DNA from 4 places in the Streptacidiphilus cavernicola genome. Region 3 is predicted to be linked to each of the others. Evidence: riboswitches for the same ligand, from Rfam matches in the RefSeq annotation. Region 3 holds a riboswitch; each other region holds the start of a gene.

Region 1 (5,464 bases), on a different contig from region 3:
CTTCACCACCGACAGCACGATCTCCGCCAAGAAGTGGGTCACCCTGGTCGACGACAAGGGCCTCTTCGGCTACCAGAACGTGATCCCGGTCGCGCAGAAGGGCGCCCTCTCCCCGGCCGCCACCGATGCGCTGAACGCGGTGTCGGCGAAGCTGGACACGGCGACCCTGCTGGACCTGGACACCAAGGTCGGCAACGGCACCGACCCGCTGGCCGCGGCCCAGACCTGGCTGAAGTCGGTCGGCCTGGGCTGATCCGGATTCCGCTCCGAGGCTCCGAGGCTCCGAGTAGTGAGTGAGGGCTCACCCACCGCGTCCTGCGGTGAGTGAGCCCTAACTTTTGCTCCGGGGCCGGACGGGCCTCGGTCGTGCGGGCTGTCCAAGCCGCCCAAGCCGTCGCCTAGTCGTCCAGGTCGTCGCAGCGGCCCAGCGCGTCCGGCTGGTGCTCCTCGACCCGGCGCAGCATCCGTCCCAGCTGGGCCGAGAGCACCGCGCGCTCCTCGGTGGACGCGTCCTGCAGCAGCTCCTCCTCGAAGACCGCCGCCATCCGCATCGACTCCAGCCACTTCTCCCGGCCGAGCCGGGTCAGCTCGATGTTGACCCGGACCCGGTTGCTCTCGTCCCGGGTGCGGGTGACCAGCTCCGACGCCGCCATCCGGTCGATCCGGTGGGTCATCGCGGCCGGGGTGAGGCCGAGCCGCCGGGCCAGCTCCCCGGGGCCGAGCCGGTACGGGCTGCCGGCCACGATCAGCGCCTTGAGCACCTCCCAGTCGGCCGAGCTGATGCCCAGCTCGGTGAGCTGCCGCCCGTAGGCGACCGACATCCGCCGGGTCAGCCGGGTCAGGGTCGAGACGATGGTCTCCACCTGCGGGTCGACCATCGGGAACTCACGCTGGTACGCCGCGACCTGTTCGTCGATCTGCAGCTCAGTGGTCATGCCCTCCAGTGTCGCACGAAGGCTAAAGGGTTCCGACTTATAAGGTTTCTCACCGAAGACTTTAGTAGTGTACTCTTCCGGAGGAAACCTGTAGCGGACAGGGACGACATGGAGAAGGGCGGTGCAGCATGGCGCGCACGATTCGGCAGGTGCAGGTCGGCAACGCGCTCAGCGCGTTCGGCAGCGGCTTCACCGTCCCCTATATGTTCGTGTACGTGAACCAGGTGCGCGGCCTCGGCTCGATGACCGCCTGGCTGGTCTTCACCCTGTTCGCCCTCGCCGCCCTGGTCGCGCTGCCGCTGGCCGGTCGCGGCATCGACCGCTACGGCCCCCGCCCGGTGCTGGTCGCCGGGGCGGTCACCGCCTCGCTCGGCGCGCTGGCCTTCGGGCACGCCACCGGCAGCGGGCACATCCTGATGTCCGCCTTCCTCTTCGGCGGCGGCGTCGCCGCGGTGCAGCCGGCCCTGGCCACGATGATCGTCCGCTGCTCCACCCGGGCCACCAGGGCGCATGCCTTCGCGCTGCAGTTCACCCTGGTCAACCTGGGGATGGGGATCGGCGCGATGATCGGCGGCCAGATCGTCGACGTGAACCGCCCGGCCAGTCTGACCCTGCTGTTCACGATCGAGGCGCTGATGTTCCTGGTGCTCGCGGCGGTGACCGGAAGCGTCCGCATCCCGGCGCTGCCCGAGGTGCCGGCCGCGGTCTCCGCCGCGCCCGGCGACCGGCCGCGCTCGGACCTGCGGATCCTGCTCGCCGACAAGGCGATGATCCGGATCTGCGTGCTCGCCGGGTTGATCTTCTTCACCTGCTACGGCCAGTTCGAGTCCGGGGTCGCCGCCTACGCCACCGATGTGGTCGGCACCTCGCCGTCCGTGCTCGGCCTGGCGCTGGGCGCGAACACGCTGGCCATCGTCGCGCTGCAGATGGTCGTGGTGCGGATCACCGCGCGCCGCCGCCGCAGCACCGCGATCGCCGCGACCGGGCTGGTCTGGCTCGGCGCCTGGGCGGCCGCGGCCGCGGCCGGGCTGGTGTCGAACGGCACGGTCGCGACCGCGGCGATGCTCTCGGTCTACATGCTGTTCGGCGTCGGTGAGGCGCTGCTCGCGCCGACCCTCGGCCCGATCGTCGCCGATCTGGCCCCGGCGCATCTGCTGGGCAGCTACAACGCGGCGTTCTCGCTGGTCAAGCAGGTCGCGGTGGCGATGGGCCCGGCCGCCGGAGTACTGCTGGTCGGCTCCGGGCTGTCTCCGGTGTACCTGGCGGTGATGGCGGGTTGCACGGTGCTGATCGTGACGCTGGCGCTGCGGCTGAGGTCCCAGCTGACCGGCGTGCAGGACAACGCGGTGCGCCGGACCACGCTGGTGGCCTCCGGCCGCCGGGACCTGATCGAGCCCAGCCTCGCCGCCTGACCGCGGGGCGGCGGGGCTGCCGAGGCGGTGCGGGAGCGGTAGGTGAACGCTGGGCGGCAGGGTGATGAACAAGGGTCGGCGGGGGGTTGAGGGTCTACAGCGCTGTAGTAGTTTCTGAGCTGCCCGTTGATCCGTCCTCTGTCGAAGGCCGCCGATGTCCGTGCTCACCTACCCGGAAGCGATCGGCGTCGGCCTGCTCCAGGGTGTCACCGAGCTGTTCCCCGTCTCCAGCCTCGGCCACAGCATCCTGGTGCCCGCGCTGCTCGGCGGGCACTGGAAGGCGGACCTCAACGTCTCCGCCGCCGACTCCCCGTACCTGAACGTGCTGATCGGGCTGCACCTGGCCACCGCACTGGCGCTGGTCGTCTACTTCTGGCGGGACTGGGTCCGGGTGATATCCGGCCTGGTCAGCTCGATACGGCACCGCCGGATCGAGACCGTCGAGGAGAAGCTCGCCTGGCTGCTGATCGTGGCGACCATCCCGGTCGGCATCGCCGGGCTCGCGCTCGACAAGGTGTTCCGGGAGTCGCTCGGCAAGCCGATCCCGGCGGCGATCTTCCTCACCCTCAACGGCGTGGTGCTCTACGTCGCCGAACGGCTGCGGCGCGGCGGCACCGGACGGCGCCGGGCCGGCGACGACCCGGCCGTCCCGGCTCCCGGTGACGAGAACGTGCATCCTGACGTGCTGTCCGACCGCCGGATCACCAAGCTCCGCTGGGGGCAGGCGCTGGTCATCGGCTCGGCGCAGATCCTGGCCCTGCTGCCCGGCATCAGCCGCTCCGGCGTGACCATCAGCGCCGGGATCTTCAAGGGCATGCGGCACGAGGACTCCGCCCGCTTCGCCTTCCTGCTGGCCACGCCGGTGATCGGGGCGGCAGCCCTGCTCAAGGTGCCCTCGCTGATGGGTTCGGCGGGCGACGGCATCCGCGGCCAGGTGCTGGCCGGTGCGGTGGCGGCGTTCGTGGCCGGGTACGTCGCGGTGCGGTTCCTGACCAAGTACTTCGAGACCAGGACGCTGACCCCGTTCGCGATCTACTGCTTCGTGGCCGGGCTGGGCAGCCTGGCGTACCTGACCCTGACCTGACCCGGCGTGACCCGACCTGACCCGTACGGGTGGCTCGGCGGCGCGTGAACCGGTCCTGGGGCGGTTCCTCTGCTCGAATGATCGTCCGACGTACATCGGCGTGCATCTGAGGTACGCGACGTACACGGCGGCGAGGAGAGGCGCGTCCGATGACCATGACCGGTCGGCCGGGACGGGTGCTGCGGGGCGTGCTGGCGGCGCTCTCGGGCCTGCTGCTGCTCAGCGGCTGCGTCGTGGTCGGAGGCAGGCCGGTCGGCGGTCCCGCGGGCGGTGCGAACCGGCCCGGGGGCGTCTCCGGGGACTCGATGGGGCTGGCCCGTCCGTTCCTGCCGCTGCCTGTGGTCGCCCCGGCCGCCGTCCCCGAGGGCTACGACCCGTCCGCCGACGCCGCGGCAGACCTCGCCGCCGCGCTCGCCGCGGCGCGTGCCGACGGGCGGCCGGTGCTGCTGGACTTCGGGTCGTCCTGGTGCGAGGACTGCCAGGCGCTGACCACGCTGGTGCAGAGCCCCGGCGTGCACCAACTGCTGGCCCGGGACTACCACCTGGTCACCGTCGACGTCGGGCACTACGACCGGAACACGGAGCTGGCTGCCCGTTATGTGACGCTGCCGGGCGACGGCATCCCGGCTCTGGTGGTGCTCGCCCCGGACGGCTCGAAGCGGGCCGCCCCCGGCGCCCAGCAGTTCGCCGACGCCAGGAACCTCGGCGCTGACCAGGTCGCAAACCTGCTGGTGGACTGGCTCTTTACCAAGAACTGACGCTCCGTCCCCAACTGCACCCCCGGGATCTCTTGGATTCAATCGTCACTAGGATTACCTTTCTATAACGCAGTGCGAAGTTCAGCCGTTCGACGGACGGCGTCGCATGTGATCGCCTAATCCAGCGTGTTGGAACCGGGGAACCACGTACTTCCTGGGGTGAATCGGCCGAAACCGGTCGTAGGGGACCTTCCTCCCCGAACCCGTCAGCTAACCCGGTCGGCGAGAGGGAAGGAAAGGAGTACGCCGAACGTGGCGTCGCACCAGCCCACTTGGGCACCCGCACAGTCCACGGCCGTGCTCGGCTTCGCGGCCATGGCCGCGGTCGGAGCAACCGGTCTCGCCGCCCAGCCCGCCTCGGCGGTGGACGGCTCCGCGCGGGGCACCACGCTCGTCGCCCAGGAGCACGACCGGGCCGAGCCCGCCGTCGCCGCTCCGGCCACCGACCCCGGCCTGGCCCTGGCCGACCGGATCCGCGCGCAGGCGGTCCAGCAGCGCGCCACCGCGGAGGACGCGGCCCGTCGGCAGGCCGCGCAACTGGCGGCGGCCAAGCTGGCCATGGCGCAGCAGATCGCAGCGGACGACCAGGCGCGGGCGCAGGCGGCGGACGAGCGCGCGGCGGAGGCGCGGGCCGCCGAGGCCCACGCGGCGGCGCTGCGGGCGGCGGAGGCGGAGGCCGCGCAGGCGGCTCAGGCGCAGGCCCAGGCCGCGCAGGTCCAGGCGCAGGCTGCTCAGGCTCAGGCCGCCGCCCAGGCCCAGCAGTGGGCGGGGCAGGCGCAGGCGGCTCCGTTCGCCGGGTCGGCCACGGCGACCGCGACTCCCGCCCGTACGGCGGTCGGCACGCTGGTGGCCCCGGTGGCCGGGGCGGTTCGCGGCGACGGCTTCGGGCAGTCCGACTCCTACTGGGCCCACCTGCACACCGGCCAGGACTTCGCCGCGCCCACCGGCACCCCGGTGGTGGCGGTCGGCGAGGGCGTGATCACCTCGGCCGGCTGGGCCGGGGCGTACGGCTACCGGGTGGTGCAGACCCTGCCGGACGGCACCGAGCTGTGGTACTGCCACCTCTCGGCCATCGGCGTCGGCGCGGGCCAGGTGACGGCCGGTCAGCCGATCGCCCGGGTCGGCGCGACCGGCAGCAACGTCAGCGCCCCGCACCTGCACCTGGAGGTGCGCCCGTCCGGCGGCGAACCGGTCGACCCGTCGAGCTGGCTCTCCGCCCACGGCCTCGCCCTCTGACGAGGCCCCACAAGTTCCGAGGGTCCCGCTGACATCCCC
Region 2 (5,464 bases), on a different contig from region 3:
TCCGGCGGTCCTCCGGTGCCACCCGGGAGGGCGGTCGACGGCGCGGAGGGCCGAGCGCAGACGTTAGCGAGTCGGACACACCGAGTCCAAACCCCTGATATGACGAATATTCGGACCAATTACGCACATTTGAACGAAAGGGCATGTCGCCGGGGGTGGCGCCGGACAACGCGAAGGGCCCGACCCCCCGTCAGGGGTCGGGCCCGTACGGCCGTTTGAGTGGCTGCGGGCCTATCGGCCTACAGGTGCCGCATCGCGTAGATCGAGCCGATCTCGCTCATCTTCTCGTACTTGACGACGGTCCCGGTGTGCGGGGCGTGCAGGATCTCGCCGCCGCCGGCGTACATCCCGACGTGCGAGTCGTTGTTGAAGAAGACCAGGTCGCCGACCTGGAGGTCAGCGGTGGAGGCGACCGCGGTGCCGACGTCCACCTGGTCGTAGGTGGTGCGGCCGATCGACACGCCGGCCTGGGCGTAGGCCCACTGCATCAGACCGGAGCAGTCGAAGGAGTTCGGGCCGGTCGCGCCGTAGACGTAGGGGTCGCCCAGCTTGGTCTGCGCGGCGGCGAAGGCGGTGGCCTCGGCGGCCGAACCGGCCTTGACCGAGCCCGGGTGGTAGCTGCTGCTGGAGCCGCTGTTCTCGGCGTGGGTGACCGCGGCGCGCTGGGAGGCGGTCAGCGAGGCGAGCTTGGCCTTGGCGGCGGCGAGCTTCTTCTGCACGTCGGCCTTGGAGGCGGAGAGCTGCTTGCTGGTGGCGTCGAGCTGCTTCAGCTTACCCTCGGCGTCGGCCTTCTCCCGGTCCAGGGTCTTCTGGTCGGACCTGAGCTGGTCCAGCAGGGCGGCCTGGCTGTCGGTGACCTGGCCCATGGTGGAGGCCTGGTTGAGGTACTCGGTGGGGTTCGCGGAGAGCATCAGCTGCACCGAGGGGTCGATCGACCCGCTGCGGTACTCCGCGCTGGCGACCTGGCCGAGCACGGCGGACTTCGCGGTCACCGAGGCCTGCTGGCGCGCGACCTGGTCCTGCAGGGTGGTCACCTGCTTCTGCAGGGTCTGCTGCTGGGACTGGGCCGCGTCGTACTTCTGGACGGCGGCGTCGGCGTCCTGGTTCAGCTTGTCGATCTGGGCCTTCAGCTGAGCCGTGGTCTGGGTGGGGGCTGCCTGCGCCGACTGGGTAGCGGTCGCGGCGAGCGCGACGGTCGTGGCGGCGGCGGCGGTGAGCACGGTTATCCGTGCACGGGTCGGACTCTTCGGTCGACGATGGGACGCCACGAAGGCGAGCTCCTTCTTCCTACGGCCGCCTACCGGGTGAGCTGACGGGTTCGGGCTGGAAGACGTGCCCTACGGCGCTTCACCGGCGGGGGCCGGCCTGGCGTCGATTCACCCCGAGGAAACATGGTTCCCCGGCTCCGAACTGACGGCCGGGGGCCGTACGGTCGGACTCGGCGGAAACCTCCGCTGCCACCCTGGTGGGTGATCGACTTCGCGGTGGTTCGATCGATGACACTAGTGACCCGAACGTGATCTATTCAAATCCCTGTAAGTAAAAACTCTTTTAGGTTTCGATGATGCATCAACTGCACGACCGAACGTAGTCATTGGATGACCGCATCAGATCGACATGGCGCTCAAATCGGACATACGCCCGAGGCTTTCGGGGCCCGTGTGACGTGAGTCACAGATGGTCGAGACGGGGCGTCAGAAGCGCCGGACCGCCACGATCGTGCCGAAGTAGGACAGCGGCTGGATATCCACGGTCAGGCCCGGCCGCGGCGCGCTCAGCAGCATCCCCTTGCCGGCGTAGAGGCCGACGTGGTCGCCGCTCTCGTTCACCACGATGTCGCCGACCCGCATCTGCGAGAACGGCACCGCGGTGCCGACCGTCTCGTCCGAGTAGGAGTAGTGCGGCAGCGAGATCCCGGCCTGGGCGTAGGCCCACATCACCAGGCCCGAGCAGTCGAACTGGTTCGGCCCGGAGCCGCCGGGGACGTACGGGGCGACGTTGACCTTGCTCATCGCGGCCAGCATCGCGGTGCGGGCCGCCGCGGAGATCCCGGAGAGGTCGATCTGCGAGACCGACATGTAGCTGCTGCCGGACGACGGCGGGGTGTAGCCGCCACCGCCGGCCGGCGCGTTCACCACCACCCGCTGGGCCGGGGTGAGCGCGTCCAGGATGCCCTGGGCGTGCTTGAGCTTCGCGTTGATGGAGGCCTTGGCCTGCTGCATCTGCTTCAGCAGCGCCTGCTGGGCCTTCAACTCCTGTGCGGCCTGGGCCTTCTCGGCGGCCAGGGTGTGCTGCTGGGCCACCAGCTGCGCGATCAGCGCGGCCTGGTTGCTGTCCACCTGGTTCTCGGAGGACGCCTGGGTCAGGAACTCGGTGGGGTTCGCGGAGAGCATCAGCTTCACCGTCGGGTCGACCGAGCCGTCCCGGTACTGCGCGCTGGCCACCGCGCCGAGGGTGGTGGTCTCGGTGTTGATCACGGCCTGCTGCCGGGCTATCTCGTCCTGGAGGATGTTCACCTGGTGCTGCAGCGCCTGCTCCTGGGCCTGCGCGCCGTCGTACTTCTCCGACGCCGCCGCGGCGGCGGTGCGGTCCGCGTTCACCTCGGCCTTGGCCTGGCCGGTCGTGGTGGGCGCCGCGCTGGCCGCGGTCTGCGCCGAGAGCGCCACCGCGGTCGCGGCGGCTGCCGTGAGGATCGTCACGCGTGCACGGCTCGGCTGCTTCGTACGACGGTGTGAGACCACGGAGCCGGGTTCCCTTCGGGCAGGCCAGGTACAGAAGTTCGAAGGGAGACACTAGTGATGAATCCGTGAACTTGTCGCCCCCGCCGGGGGTGCTGGGCGGAATTGTCCTCAATGTCTGGTGCAGGTAAGAGGTTTGAAGCGGCTACTCAGGTGCGGATCAGCCGCTTCAGCAGCATCGCCGAGGGCACCGGCCTGGCCCCCGCCTTGCGCACCCCGTCGGCCACCTCGCGGTCGGTGGAGACCACCACCACCGGACGCCCCTCCGGCTCGGCCCGGACCAGACGGCGGATCAACTCGTCGGCGGTCTCCCCCGATCGGCTGAACAGCACCCGCACCCCGCGGGTCGGCGCCATCGGCACCGGCGCGTCCAGGTCCTTGCCGTCGAAGACGCAGGTGACCTCGGCGCGGCTGTGCACGGCCAGCATCGAGAGGCCGTTCAGCAGCCGGGCCCGCTGCTTCTCCAGCGGCAGCGTCGGATAGCCGCTCTTGGTCACGTTGTAGCCGTCCACCAGCAGATGGGTGTGCGGCAGCGCGAGCAACTGGTCCAGCAGCGCCGGGTCGTCCGCGTCCAGCGCGCGCCGGGCCACGTCGTGCGGGGACGCCGTGGCCGGCAGCACCGCCTCCACCGCGTCGGCCGGGCGGCTCCCGGACAGCGGCGGCAGACCCAACTCGCGCTGCAGGCCCTGGGTTCCCTGCAGCACCACGTCCAGCAGCAGCCGCAGCCGCATCTCCTCCGCGCTGCGGCCCTCCCGGGACGCCCGCCTGGCGGTCTCCAGCGCCGCCTCCGCCTCGGTCACCCGGTGCTTGAGCCGGCGCACCTCGCTGTCCACCGCGCCGCGCTCGGTCGCGCCGGCCGAGCGCAGCGCCTCCAGCTCGGCCCCGACCTTGCGGGTCGCTGCCTCGGCGCGCTTGGTGTCCGCCTCCAGGCTGCGCAGCCTGCGGCGGAGCGAGTCCCGCTCCTTCTTGACCTCGTCCAGCTCGGCCCGGCCGCGCTCGGCCTCGGTCCTGCTGGTCTCGCGCAGCGCGGCGAGCTCCGCCTGCAGCTTCTCCACCAGCCGGGCCGCCTCGGCCGCGGCCCCCTCGGACTCGGCCCGCTCGACCTCGTCGCCCGCGTCGCCGACCAGGCGGCTCCAGCCCGGCGGACGCAGCAGGTACGCCACCGCGGCGACGTCCTGCGGGTCGGCGGCGGCCGGGACCTGGCCGCTCTCCAGCGCCGCGACCAGGTCCGGCTGGCCCAGGCGCACCCGCTCCGCTATCCGCGACCGGAAGCCGGGCTCGGTCTCCAGCGCGGCGGCGATGGCGGTGGCCCCGCGACGGGCCCGCTGCACCGGGGTGAACTTGGCATACGGCCGCAGCCGGTGCGGCAGCTCCCCGGCGGGCACGGCCGTCAGCCCGTCCGCGGCCAACCCGACCACCCGCCGCCGCACGCCCTCCGGGAGGGGCCGCCCCAACCGCTCCGCGGAGCCGCCTACGGCGGCGGGGTCGGCGTCGGCGGCGGGCTCGGCTTCAGACACGTCGGCGGGCTCGCCCTCAGGAACGTCGGCGGACTCGCCTTCAGCGGGGTCGGCAGGCGCGGCCTCAGAAGCGGCGGCGGGCTCGCCCCCGGAGGCGTCGGCCTCAGGAGCGGCGGCGGGCTCGGCCTCGGAGGCGTCGGCGGGCGTGGCGAAGGGGAGCTCGGCGTCGTTCGGCCTGTCGTCTCGCTCCACCATGTCCTGTGCTCCGATCCGGTCCCCGGCCCTCTTCGCCCGGCCTCAAGACTCCGGAAGGCCATTCTCGCCCGCCGCGCCTCCCCCTACCTCGTCACCACGCCATCAGCCCCGCCGGTCAACCCTCGGCCACTGCCGCCCGCGCGGCCTGCGCAGCCGCCTCGGCCTCCGCGCCCGGACGGTCCACCAGCTCGACCTGGTCCACCGCGTTGCACCAGCGGCACCGCACCGACTCCACGGCCTCGCTCAGCACCTCCCGCTCCTCCACCCGGGGCTCCCCCGCCAGGTCCAGGTGGATGAACTCCACCACCCGCGAGGAACGGGTCACGTCGAAGCGGGTCAGGTTGCCGCACAGCTGGCAGCGCCACCGGGTCGCCTCGGTGGGAAGCGGGACTGACATGGGCGGTCCTCTCGGCTCGTTCCGCTGAAGTTCCTGCGCCGTCAACCCTAGGGCCTCGCTGACCGGCGGGAACACCGTCCCCCGTACGGACCGACCGGCCGGTGTCAGATTTGCCCCAGCAAGGAATGCTAAGTCCATGGTGAACCCGGTACGCGCGGTAAGCGACGACTGTCCGGCCCCGTTCGTCCCGGTGGCGACCTGGGCGCTGATCGCGCTCTGCACCCTGGTGTTCCTGGTCGGCCCGGTCTCCGGACTCGACCCGCTCTACGGCTCCGGCAACGACCGGGCCTGCGCCGAACTGGCCTACTACCAGCACTGGGGGGTGATCCCCGGCGAACTGGTGGACAACCGGCCGCTGCCGGCCGTCGCCTCCCCCGGCTGCCCCGCCCCGAGCGACGGCTTCCCCAAGATCCCGGCGCTGTCGGTGCTGACCGCGATGTTCGTGCACGGCGGCTGGCTGCACCTGCTGGGGAACATGCTGTTCCTCTACGTCTTCGGCGCGATGGTCGAGGAGCGGATGGGACGGCTGCGCTACCTGCTCGGCTACCTCGGCCTGGGCTACCTGGCCACCTACGGCTACGCCCTGCTGGCCGTGCACGGCGGGGGCGGCAGCGGCA
Region 3 (5,464 bases):
CGGGCGCGTGGCCGCCGCCCGCACCCTCGGTGTGGTAGGCGTGGACGCCGCGTCCGGCGATGGCGGCCAGGGTGTCGCCGACGAATCCGGCCTCGTTCAGGGTGTCGGTGTGGATCGCCAGCTGCGCGCCCGACTCCTCGCAGACGGTGAGGCAGGCGTCGATGGCGGCCGGGGTGGCGCCCCAGTCCTCGTGGATCTTGAAGCCCAGTGCCCCGGCCCGCAGCTGCGCCCGCATCGACTCGGTGTTGACCGTGTTGCCCTTGCCGAGCAGCCCGAGATTGACCGGGTACTGCTCCGCCGCCGCGAACATCCGGGCCAGGTGCCAGCCGCCGGGGGTGATGGTGGTGGCCTTGGTGCCCTCGGCGGGCCCGGTGCCGCCGCCGAGGAGGGTGGTGATGCCGGAGGCGAGCGCCTCCTCGAACAGCTGCGGGCAGATCAGGTGCACATGGGCGTCGATCGCCCCGGCGGTGAGGATCTTGCCGTTGCCCGCGATCACCTCGGTCTCCGGGCCGATCACCAGGTCGGGGTGCACCCCGTCCATGGTCTCCGGGTTGCCGGCCTTGCCGAGGGCGGTGATCCGGCCGTCCCTGACGCCGATGTCGGCCTTGACCACGCCCCAGTGGTCCAGCACCACGGCTCCGGTGACCACCGTGTCCGGGGCGCCCTCGGCGCGGGAGGCGCGGGACTGGCCCATCGACTCGCGGATCACCTTGCCGCCGCCGAAGACCGCCTCGTCGCCGCCGGCGCTGAGGTCCTGCTCGATCTCGATCAGCAGGTCGGTGTCCGCCAGCCGGATCCTGTCCCCCGCGGTCGGCCCGTAGAGGTCGGCGTAGCGGCGGCGGGTGAGGGTCAGCGCCGGGCGGGGGTCAGTCATCGAGGCTTCCCTTCGTCTCGCCGCGCAGGCCGAACACCTCGCGGCGCCCGCCCAGCGGGATCAGCTCGACCTCGGCCGGGATGCCGGGCTCGAAGCGGACGGCGGTGCCGGCCGGGATGTTCAGCCGCTGCCCGCGGGCGGCGGCCCGGTCGAACTCCAGACCGGGGTTGGCCTCGGCGAAGTGGTAGTGCGAGCCGACCTGGACCGGCCGGTCCGCGGCGTTGACCACGGCCAGGACGGTGACCGGGCGGCCGGGGTTGAGCGCGATGTCGCCGGTGCCGAGCAGGATCTCACCGGGGACCAGCGGGCCCGGGGAGCCAGGGGCCGCGCTCATGCGATCGGCTCGTGGACGGTGACCAGCTTGGTCCCGTCCGGGAAGGTCGCCTCCACCTGGACGTCCGGGATCATCTCAGGGATCCCCTCCATCACGTCTTCCCTGGTCAGCACCGTCCGGCCGGAGCGCATCAGCTCCGCGACGGTACGGCCGTCCCTGGCGCCCTCCAGGATGTGGACGGTGAGCAGCGCCACCGCCTCGGGGTGGTTCAGCCGCAGTCCGCGTGCGCGCCGGGCCCCGGCGACGTCCGCGGCCACATGGATGAGCAGGCGCTCCTGCTCGTGCGGGGAGAGTCTCATGTCGGCGTTGCACCTCTGTGCGGGGCCGTCCCGGGCCGCCGCGGCAGCCCGGGGAGGGGACGCGGGCACGACGCCGTGCCGCGGGGTGCCCCCGGCGCGCGGCGGGGGCACCGGGCGTGGACGGCGTCGCACACGGGCCGCACTGCCCGCCGCCACCACGCCCGATCCGCACCCCGGGGGTGGTGATCGTGTGGCGACACGTTAGCGGACCGGGGCCGCCGGGCGGCAGGGGCGACACGGCGCGGCGGTGCGACACGCCGAAGCCGGAAAACATGTCGGAACAGCCTCAAGAGGGTCGGGATATGAGCGTCCGTCATTCGCGGAAGATCACTCGTCCGAGTGAGTGTCACACGCCTCGATTAGGCGGATCATTGGTAGGCGATTCGGCCATGATCGCCGACGAGCCGCAGGTCAGAGGCTATTCCCAAAGCCAGTGTGAAATTTGTCAACCCTCTTGAAAATAGCCGGAATTAGATCGTCCGAACGCGCAGCGTCCGCATCCGGGCACTCCGTGGAACTGCGGGTGACAAGAGTCACAAAAGGCCGTGGGAACGTGAAGATCCCATAAAAAACTGGCAATACTGTCCGCCGAACAGCAAAAGTCCTCGCCACCGTGGCGGGGCGGTCCGGCCGGACGCCGAGTCTCGCCACCGGTCGGGCGCCAGGTGCACACCACCTGACAGGCGAGAGCGGGAGACCCAATCACGACGGGACGGCCGGACCGTCCCTTGGGGTGAAGCCACACGGTGGCCGGGCAGCTTTCGGAGCCCGAACCCGACAGGGAGACCTTTCGTAGGCGGTTCCGGAAGGAAACGCGTGACTGCGTCCGTTCGTACTCATGCCCAGAAACAGGACAGCCCCACCGCCTCCGCCCCGGCGAGGAACAACAGCCGCCGCTGGCGTTCGGGCATCACCTCCGTGCTCACCCTGGCCGCCGTGGCCGGCGGGACGCTGCTGTCCAGCGGCACCGCGGACGCCGCGACGATCGAGGCCAAGGCCCTGGGCATCGCGGCCTCCAAGCACGGCGACCCGTACGTCTACGGCGCGGCGGGCCCCACCCGCTTCGACTGCTCCGGCCTGACGTACTACGCCTTCAAGCACGCCGGAAAGAGCCTGCCGCGTACCGCGCAGGCCCAGTACAACAAGGTCCACCACATCTCCAAGGCCAGCCTGCGCCCCGGTGACCTGGTCTTCTTCCACTCCGGCCGCTCGGTCTACCACGTCGGCATCTACGCCGGGCACGGCAAGATCTGGCACGCCCCGCACACCGGCGCGAGGGTCCGGCTGGAGAAGATCTGGACCAAGTCGGTCTACTACGGCCGCGTGTGACCCCTCCTGGGGCCGCCGTCACGGCGACGACGGCGGCTCCAGGGTGTTCGGCTGGTGCTGGTCGCCGATGGTCTGCCACAGCCGCCGCGCCCGCTCGTGGTTGCGGCGGGCCGACCCGGGGTCGCCGGCGGCGGCGTCCAGGTCGCCGATGAGCTGCCAGCAGGCGGACTCGTCCTGACGGTCGCCGTGCCGGTGGAACAGGTCCGCGGCGCGCTCCAGCGCCGGGACCGCCCGCTCCCGGTCGTACTGACCGGCGTAGACGCGGCCGACCTCCAGCAGCGTGTACGCCGCGCAGCGCTCGTCGGCCAGCTCCTCGAAGGTGGCCAGCGCCTGCCACAGGCAGTCCAGCGCCTGGTCCGAGTCGCCGCGCTGGTCGTGCAGCCGGCTGACCCGGCGCAGCACGACCGCCACCCGGTGCCCGTCGTCGAGCGCCCTGGCCTGGCGCAGGGCGTCGCCGAACCAGGACTCCGCCTCGTCCAGGTCGCCCTGCATCAGCCGCATCACGGCCATCGAGCAGGACAGCTGCGCTTCCAGGTGCCGGTCGCCCTCACCGACCGCGATGGCCAGCGCCTGCTCGACCCGTTCGGCGGCCTCGGCGTAACGGCCGCGCACCCGGCTGACCGTGCCCAGCATCGCCACCGAGAGGGCCTCGCCGCGCTTGTCCCCGCCGTCCCGGCACAGTTCGACGGAAGACTCGAGCGAACGCGTCGCCTCGTCGAACTCGTCCCGGTAGATCTGCAGTTGGCCGAGGCCGCGGAGCAGCACCGAGGCGCCGCGGCCGTTGCCCGCCGTCCCGGCCGCCGCCAGCGCCAGCCGGTGCCCGTGCTCCCAGTCCTGGTAGAGGCACCGGTGGTCGTAGTAGGTCACCGTGCCGGCCGCCAGCTCCCAGGCCAGCTCGTCCAGGCCCCAGTCCACGGCCAGCTTCACCGCGCCGAGCAGGGTCTCGCGTTCCGCGTCGAACCAGCCGACCGGGTCGGCCAGCAGCCGCTCCACCACCGGGTCCGGCAGCGACCGGCGCGAGGCCGAGCCGGGCTCGCCGACCAGCAGCCCGGCCGGGAGCCGTTCGGTGCCACGCCCGGCCAGGTCGAGCCAGGCGGACAGGACCCGGACCATCGCGTCCCGCCGGTCCGCCTCGGGCAGCTCGGCGGCGACCTCCACCGCGCAGGTCCTGATCAGGTCGTGCAGCCGGTAGCGCGGCTGGCCGACGGCGTCGGTGGCGGTCAGCCGCACCAGGCTGGCGTCGACCAGGGTGTCCAGCACCTCCTCGGCGTCCGGGCGGTCCAGCAGCGGGCCGAGCACCCAGCCGGGCAGGGTGTGCGCGCCGAGCAGGCCGAGCAGGCCCAGCGCGCGCACCGCGTCGGCCGGCAGCAGCCGCAGGCTCAGTTCGACGCTGGCCCGCACGCTGAGGTTGCCGATCCTCAGCTCGGCCAGCCGCCGGGACTCGTCCTCGATCCGCTCCCGCAGCACCCGCAGCGACCAGGCCGGGCGGCCGGTGAGCTTGGCGCTGGCGATCCGGATCGCCAGCGGCAGGTTGCCGCAGCAGGCGAGGATCGCGTCGGCCTCGGCCGGCTCCCGGTCGACCCGGCGCCGTCCGACGATGCCGATGAACAGCTCCCGCGCCTCGGCCGGGCTCAGCACGTCCAGGTCCAGGTGCCGGACGCCGGGGAGCTGGGTCAGCAGCGTGCGGCTGGTGACCAGGACGGCGCAGCCGTCGGCCCCCGGCAGCAGCGGCAGCACCTGGTCGGCGTGGCCGGCGTCGTCCAGCACCACCAGCATCCGCCGGTCCGCCAGCAACGAGCGGTAGAGCGCCGCCCGTTCGGACAGGCCGTTCGGGATCGCGCTGCCCACGATCGAGAGCGCCCCCAGCGCCTCGGCCAGCATCAGCGCCGGGTCCCGCGGCTCGTCCGACGTGCCGGCCAGGTTGAGGTAGAGCTGGCCGTCCGGGAAGGCGGCGCTGGCCAGCCGCGCGGCATGGGTCGCCAGGCAGGACTTGCCGACGCCGGGACCGCCCACCACGACGACCACCGGGGCCCGGTTCGGCGCCGATCCGTCGAGCAGCCCGGCGACCTCGGCCAGGGCGTCCGCCCGGCCCACGAAGTCGGGCACGTCGAGCGGCAGCTGACGCACCGGCAGGGCCAGGTCCGATTCGGCGCCCGCCGGGCCGGGGCCCTCCGGTGCGTCGGCGGAGCCGTTCGCCGGGGCCGCCAGGGCCGGGTCGGCGACCAGGATGCGCCGGTGCAGCGCCTGGATCAGCGGGGTGGGGTCGACGCCGAGCTCGCCGGCCAGGGTCCGCCGCAGCCGCTCGTACACCTGCAGCGCCTCGCCCTGGCGGCGGCACCGGTAGAGGGCGACCATCAGGTGCTCGGCGACGTGCTCGTCGTAGGGGTGCTCGCGGGACAGGGCGGTCAGTTCCTCGACGACCTCGCGGTGGCGCCCCAGGTCGAGTTCGAGGCTCAGGCACCGCTTGTGGGTGGCCGCGCGTCGCTCGTTCAGCCGGGCCGCGTCGAACTCCAGGACCCGGCTGGAGACGTCGACCAGGGCGCCGCCGCGCCAGCAGGCCAGCGCGCGCCGCAGCGCGAGGGCCGTCTCGGCGCTGGACTGGTGCCGTTCGGCGAGCCGGCGCTCGTG
Region 4 (5,464 bases), on a different contig from region 3:
GCCTTCACCCGTCGCTGATTCGCACGTTCTGTCCGGTTCACCCGGTCTGCGAGTGTGACCTGGGGCACCCAGCAGGCCGGTTAACCTCCTGTTCACATATGGGCAACAGCGGGGAAATTGCGAGATGTGAGTCTCCTGCACAGCACGACAGCGGACCTCCCCAGCGACGCGGAGCACCGCCACCGGACGACCGCATCGTTCCCACCCCACCGCGAGGAATGCCGCCCGTGACTTTCAAGGCTGAGTACATCTGGATCGACGGCACCGAGCCGACCGCCAAGCTTCGTTCGAAGACGCGGATCCTGGCCGACGGCGCCGAGCTTCCGACCTGGGGCTTCGACGGCTCCAGCACCAACCAGGCCGAGGGCCACGCCTCGGACCGGGTGCTCAAGCCGGTCTTCTCCTGCCCGGACCCGATCCGCGGCGGCGACGACGTGCTGGTGCTGTGCGAGGTCTTCAACATCGACGGCAGCGCCCACGAGTCCAACACCCGGGCCCTGCTGCGCCCGATCGCCGAGCAGTTCGCCGCGCAGGAGGCGATCTTCGGCATCGAGCAGGAGTACAACTTCTTCAAGGACGGCCGCCCCTTCGGCTTCCCGGTCAACGGCTACCCGGCGGCCCAGGGCGGCTACTACTGCGGCGTCGGCGCCGACGAGGTCTTCGGCCGCGACGTGGTCGAGCTGCACATGGAGCGCTGCCTCACCGCCGGCCTGGCCTTCTGCGGCATCAACGCCGAGGTCATGCCCGGCCAGTGGGAGTTCCAGATCGGCCCGGTCGACGCGCTGACCGCCTCGGACCACCTGTGGGTCGCCCGCTGGCTGCTCTACCGCACCGCCGAGGAGTTCGACGTCGCGGTGACCATCGACGCCAAGCCGGTGAAGGGCGACTGGAACGGCGCGGGCGCGCACACCAACTTCTCCACCAAGGCGATGCGCGAGCGCTACGACGCCATCATCACCGCCTGCGAGTCGCTCGGCGCCGACCAGGAGAAGGTGCTGGAGCACGTCAACCAGTACGGCCACGGCATCCAGGACCGGCTGACCGGCAAGCACGAGACGGCCCCCTGGGACGTCTACAGCTACGGCGTCTCCGACCGCGGCGCGTCGGTGCGCATCCCGTGGCAGGTCGAGGTGGAGCAGAAGGGCTACATCGAGGACCGCCGCCCCAACGCCAACGTCGACCCGTATGTGGTGACCCGGCTGCTGGTCAACACCTGCTGCTCCGCGCTGGAGAAGGCCGACCAGGTCTGATCCACCCGCACGTACGACGCAAGGGCCCGCCGGAGGATTCCGGCGGGCCCTTGCGTCGTTCTGGCGGATGCGCTGTATGCCAGGTGCGCTGTGCGGGGTCAGGCGTTCTTCACCAGCGAGACCTCGAACTCCAGCGTGATCTTGTCGCTGACCAGCACGCCGCCGGTCTCCAGGGGCGCGTTCCAGGTGATGCCGTAGTCCTTGCGGCTGATCACGTGCGAGCCCTCGAAGCCGAGGCGCTGGTTGCCGAAGGGGTCGGTGGCCGCGCCCTCGTAGTCGAAGTCGATGGTGACCGACTGGGTCACGCCCTTGACTGTCAGGTCGCCGGTGAGCTTCACGCTGGTGTCGTCGGTCAGCTGGACGCCGGTCGAGCTGAAGCTGATCTCCGGGTAGGTGGCCAGGTCGAGGAAGTCGTTGCTGCGGAGGTGGCCGTCGCGGTCGGCGTTGCGGGTGTCGATGCTGTCGACCTTGATGGTGAGGGTCGCCGAGGACTGCTCCGGCTTCTCCGCGTCCACCACCACCGTGCCGGTGAACTCGTTGAAGGAGCCGCGGACCTTGGTGACCATCGCGTGGCGGGCGACGAAGCCGATCCGGGTGTGTGCCGGGTCGATGCTGTAGGTGCCGGAGAGCTCGGGAGAGAGGGTGGCGGCCATGGTGGACTCCTCAGTGGTTGACGTGTCACCTTGATCCTAGCAAAGATGGGTGATGTGTCAACCAAGGCATGTAGGGTGTTTCCATGAACGACTTCGACACCACGGCCGCGCCCCCGGCGAACGCGACCGTGACCGCTCCCGCGCCGCGCTGGCTGGACGCCGCCGAGCAGCAGGCCTGGCGTGCCTTCCTGCGGATGCAGGCACAGCTCACCGCCCGCCTCGGCCGCGACCTGCAGGCTGACTCCGACCTCTCGCTCGCGGACTACGACGTCCTGGTGCACCTCACCGACCTGGACGGGGGGCGGCGGCGGATTCTGGAGCTGGCGCGCGAGCTGGACTGGGAGAAGAGTCGGATGTCGCACCACCTGGCCAGGATGGCCAAGCGCGGGCTGATAGCCCGTGAGGAGTGCTCGGCGGACGGGCGCGGTGCGTTCATCGTGATCACCCCGGCCGGTCAGGCCGCCATCGAGGCCGCGGCCCCCCGGCATGTGGAGTCGGTCCGACGGCTGGTGTTCGACCGGCTGAGCGCGGATCAGGTCGCGGTGCTGGCCGCGGTGTCGGAGAAGATCCTCGGCGGGCTGGAGAACCCCGATCCCTGCGAGTCCTGACCCTGCGAGTCCTGGGCCGACGCGACTGACGGTGCCTTATAGGTGGTATGTCCGTTTTAACGGAAATGCTCCTGTGTCCTTGCTGTGTGCGGGAGTTGGCCGGGTCTGGCTGTGACCTCTCTCATATCCCTCTCATCTTCGTCCGAAAGGTCTGATGCATGTCCGACAACCCTGACCCGCTCCGCTGCCAGGTCACCTGGGGCGTCTGCCCCGAGCACGGCGCCACTCTGCGGGCCGTCGCCGACGGCAGCGTCTGCGCCGCTCCCGGCTGTCCGCGGACCTGGGACTACGACCGGTTCGCGGCCCCCTGCCCGGATCTGGCGACGCATCAGGTGGCGGACTCGGCCGGGGGCATGCTGCTGCTCTGCGGAGGGCACGCGCTCGCGGTCGGGGGTCGGCTGGAGGGTGCGGTGATCACCCCGCTGGGCGCCGGTCGGGGGTAGTGCGCCCGTCGAACGGCGGGGGATGGTGTGTGGTGCAGATCACAGCCGGTTGTAGTTTGCCCTCCGGTATGTCTATCTTTCTGGCGCCGCGTTTAAGCGGAACAGACAACTCCGGAACGCCGAGTCCTGCCACCGGGGATGTCGAAGACCCACACACAGCACCATGGCAGGAGCGGGGGACCCAGGTTTGCCGCTGCGACCGCGTGTCACGGACACATGGTCGCAGCTAGGGGTGAAGCCGTGCAGCGCACGGCCGGGCAACTCCAGCCCGAATCCGACAGCTCACCTCGCAGGCGTGGGAGAGGAACGCACTTTCATGCTGTCCCACAACGGCCGTCACCGTGCCGCCAAGTCCCGCCACAGCCGTACCCAGCGTCTGATCGCCTCCGCCGGTCTCACCGGTGTCGGCCTCGCGATTCCGCTCGTCAGCGCGACCTCCGCCTCCGCTGCTCCGGTCAGCACCTGGGACCGGGTGGCCAGCTGCGAGAGCACCAACAACTGGTCGATCAACACCGGCAACGGCTACTACGGCGGCCTGCAGTTCTCCGCCGACACCTGGGCCGCCTACGGTGGCACCCAGTACGCCGCCACCGCCGACCAGGCCACCAAGGACCAGCAGATCGCGATCGCCGAGAAGGTCCTCGCCTCCCAGGGCCCCGGCGCCTGGCCGGTGTGCGGCCCGGAGGCCGGTCTGACCGCGGGCGGCGCGCCGGCCCAGGTGGACACCTCCTCCAGCTCGTCCAGCAGCTCCTCCAGCTCCTCCGCGGCGAGCGCGCCCAGCACCACCCCGAGCACCCACTCGTCGAGCTCGGCGTCCACCGGCTCCTCCGCCGCGCCGTCGGGCAACATCACCACCTACACCGTGGTCGCCGGCGACTGGCTCTCCACCATCGCCGCCAAGCAGCACGTCTCCGGTGGCTGGGAGCGCCTGTACCAGCTGAACCGGGCCTCGCTGACCGAGGGCCCGAACGTCATCTACCCCGGTGAGATCCTGAAGCTCAGCGGTGGCGTGGTCACCTCCGGCACCAGCTCCGACAGCTCCGGCTCCAGCAACTCCGGCTCCAGCTCCAGCGGCGACGCCGCGGTCACCAGCTCCGCCGTGACCACCACGTCCGCGAGCAGCAGCGACAACAGCAGCAACTACGCCTCCGGCAGCATGGCCTCGGCCATCGCCTTCGCCCAGGCGCAGGTCGGCGACGCCTACGTGTACGGCGGCACCGGCCCCAACAGCTGGGACTGCTCGGGCCTGGCCCAGGCCACCCTGGCCAAGGCCGGCATCTCCATCCCCCGCACCAGCGAGGACCAGGCCGCCGCATCCACCCGGGTCTCGCTGAGCAACCTCCAGCCCGGCGACCTGCTGTTCTGGTCCAGCGACGGCAGCGACGCCGGCGCCTACCACGTCGCCATCTACACCGGCAACGGCGCCTACGTCGAGGCCGCCAACCCGAGCGCCGGTGTCAAGACCGACACCATCGCCAACTGGGCGCCGACCTTCGCCGGCCGCATCGGCTGACCGTCGTACCGCTTGACCGAGGTTGCCTCCTCACCGATGGGGCCCGCACGCCGACTCCGGCATGCGGGCCCCATCGGCATTTCGGGGATAACGCCCTTTCAGGACACCACGTCCTTGCCGCGGAAGTGCCGGAACGCCAGCGCGAACAGCACCAGTGCGTAGGTGACCGAGACCGAGGCGCCCTTGGCCATCCCGTCCCACTGCGGCTGGGTCTGCAGCAGGTCCACCCAGGAGTAGGCCCAGTAGGTCGGCAGGAAGTCGCGGATGCCGCCCAGCGCGGTGATCGCGCCCAGGATGTTGCCGAGGATGGTGAGCCCCAGCGCCCCGCCGACCGCGCCCAGCGGGGCGTCGGTCACCGTCGACAGCCAGAACGCCAGCGCGGCCGTCACCAGCTGGCTGACCATGATGAACGCCACCGCGACCAGCAGCCGTACGGTCGAGGTGCCGACCGGCAGGGCGCCGCCGGCCGGGAGCTCCAGCGGACCCCAGCCGTACGCGGCCGTCCCCGCCGCCAGCGCGACCAGCGGCACCAGCAGCGTCGCCACCACGCTGAAGCCCATCGCCACGGTCAGTTTGCTGAGCAGCAGCCGGGACCGCGGCACCGGCGCCGCCAGCAGGTAGCGCAGCGAGGACCAGCCCGCCTCCGAGGCGACCGTGTCGCCGAAGAACAGCGCGACCGGGACCACCAGGAAGAAGCCGGAGGAGAGGAACAGCACGCTTGCTGCGAAGTTCGGCCCGGAGGCGGTGGCGACGGTGAGGAAGCCGGACTGGTTGTTCGGGCCGCCGGGCTTCCCGCCGACCTCGAAGGCGATCAGGATGATCAGCGGCAGCAGCACCACCAGGGCCGCCATCGCCATGGTCCGCCGCCTGCGGAGCTGCCGGACGGCCTCCACCCGCAGCGGCAGGGTGTGCCGGGCGGTGTAGCCGGGGGCGACGGTGTCGCGGGTGTCGAGCGTGCTGCTCACAGGGCAGCGCCTCCGATCAGGGTGAGGAACGC

What was found. A riboswitch is a leader RNA that binds a small molecule or an ion and turns the genes downstream of it on or off. The one in region 3 is predicted to bind cyclic di-AMP.
Region 1: another riboswitch for cyclic di-AMP. It lies ahead of ACEZDE_RS18055 (M23 family metallopeptidase); the one in region 3 lies ahead of ACEZDE_RS30960 (C40 family peptidase).
Region 2: another riboswitch for cyclic di-AMP. It lies ahead of ACEZDE_RS08990 (C40 family peptidase); the one in region 3 lies ahead of ACEZDE_RS30960 (C40 family peptidase).
Region 4: another riboswitch for cyclic di-AMP. It lies ahead of ACEZDE_RS20355 (transglycosylase family protein); the one in region 3 lies ahead of ACEZDE_RS30960 (C40 family peptidase).

The regions. Positions count from the first base shown of each region.
Region 1 is NZ_JBHFAB010000012.1:175,930-181,393, forward strand. It holds gene ACEZDE_RS18030 (ABC transporter substrate-binding protein) at 1-253, shown strand, start outside; gene ACEZDE_RS18035 (MarR family winged helix-turn-helix transcriptional regulator) at 399-935, opposite strand; gene ACEZDE_RS18040 (MFS transporter) at 1,064-2,347, shown strand; gene ACEZDE_RS18045 (undecaprenyl-diphosphate phosphatase) at 2,502-3,431, shown strand; gene ACEZDE_RS18050 (thioredoxin family protein) at 3,581-4,189, shown strand; cyclic di-AMP (ydaO/yuaA leader) riboswitch at 4,293-4,429, shown strand; gene ACEZDE_RS18055 (M23 family metallopeptidase) at 4,442-5,425, shown strand.
Region 2 is NZ_JBHFAB010000005.1:175,490-180,953, reverse strand. It holds gene ACEZDE_RS08990 (C40 family peptidase) at 240-1,220, opposite strand; cyclic di-AMP (ydaO/yuaA leader) riboswitch at 1,279-1,454, opposite strand; gene ACEZDE_RS08985 (C40 family peptidase) at 1,695-2,699, opposite strand; gene ACEZDE_RS08980 (NYN domain-containing protein) at 2,888-4,450, opposite strand; gene ACEZDE_RS08975 (hypothetical protein) at 4,566-4,847, opposite strand; gene ACEZDE_RS08970 (rhomboid family intramembrane serine protease) at 4,984-5,464, shown strand, end outside.
Region 3 is NZ_JBHFAB010000032.1:81,329-86,792, reverse strand. It holds gene ACEZDE_RS30975 (urease subunit alpha) at 1-874, opposite strand, end outside; gene ACEZDE_RS30970 (urease subunit beta) at 867-1,178, opposite strand; gene ACEZDE_RS30965 (urease subunit gamma) at 1,205-1,507, opposite strand; cyclic di-AMP (ydaO/yuaA leader) riboswitch at 2,171-2,321, shown strand; gene ACEZDE_RS30960 (C40 family peptidase) at 2,417-2,836, shown strand; gene ACEZDE_RS30955 (AfsR/SARP family transcriptional regulator) at 2,855-5,464, opposite strand, start outside.
Region 4 is NZ_JBHFAB010000015.1:5,552-11,015, forward strand. It holds gene ACEZDE_RS20330 (beta-ketoacyl-[acyl-carrier-protein] synthase family protein) at 1-18, shown strand, start outside; gene glnII (glutamine synthetase) at 228-1,250, shown strand; gene ACEZDE_RS20340 (YceI family protein) at 1,349-1,903, opposite strand; gene ACEZDE_RS20345 (MarR family winged helix-turn-helix transcriptional regulator) at 1,987-2,511, shown strand; gene ACEZDE_RS20350 (hypothetical protein) at 2,670-2,954, shown strand; cyclic di-AMP (ydaO/yuaA leader) riboswitch at 3,104-3,265, shown strand; gene ACEZDE_RS20355 (transglycosylase family protein) at 3,271-4,467, shown strand; gene ACEZDE_RS20360 (ABC transporter permease) at 4,566-5,432, opposite strand; gene ACEZDE_RS20365 (alpha/beta fold hydrolase) at 5,429-5,464, opposite strand, start outside.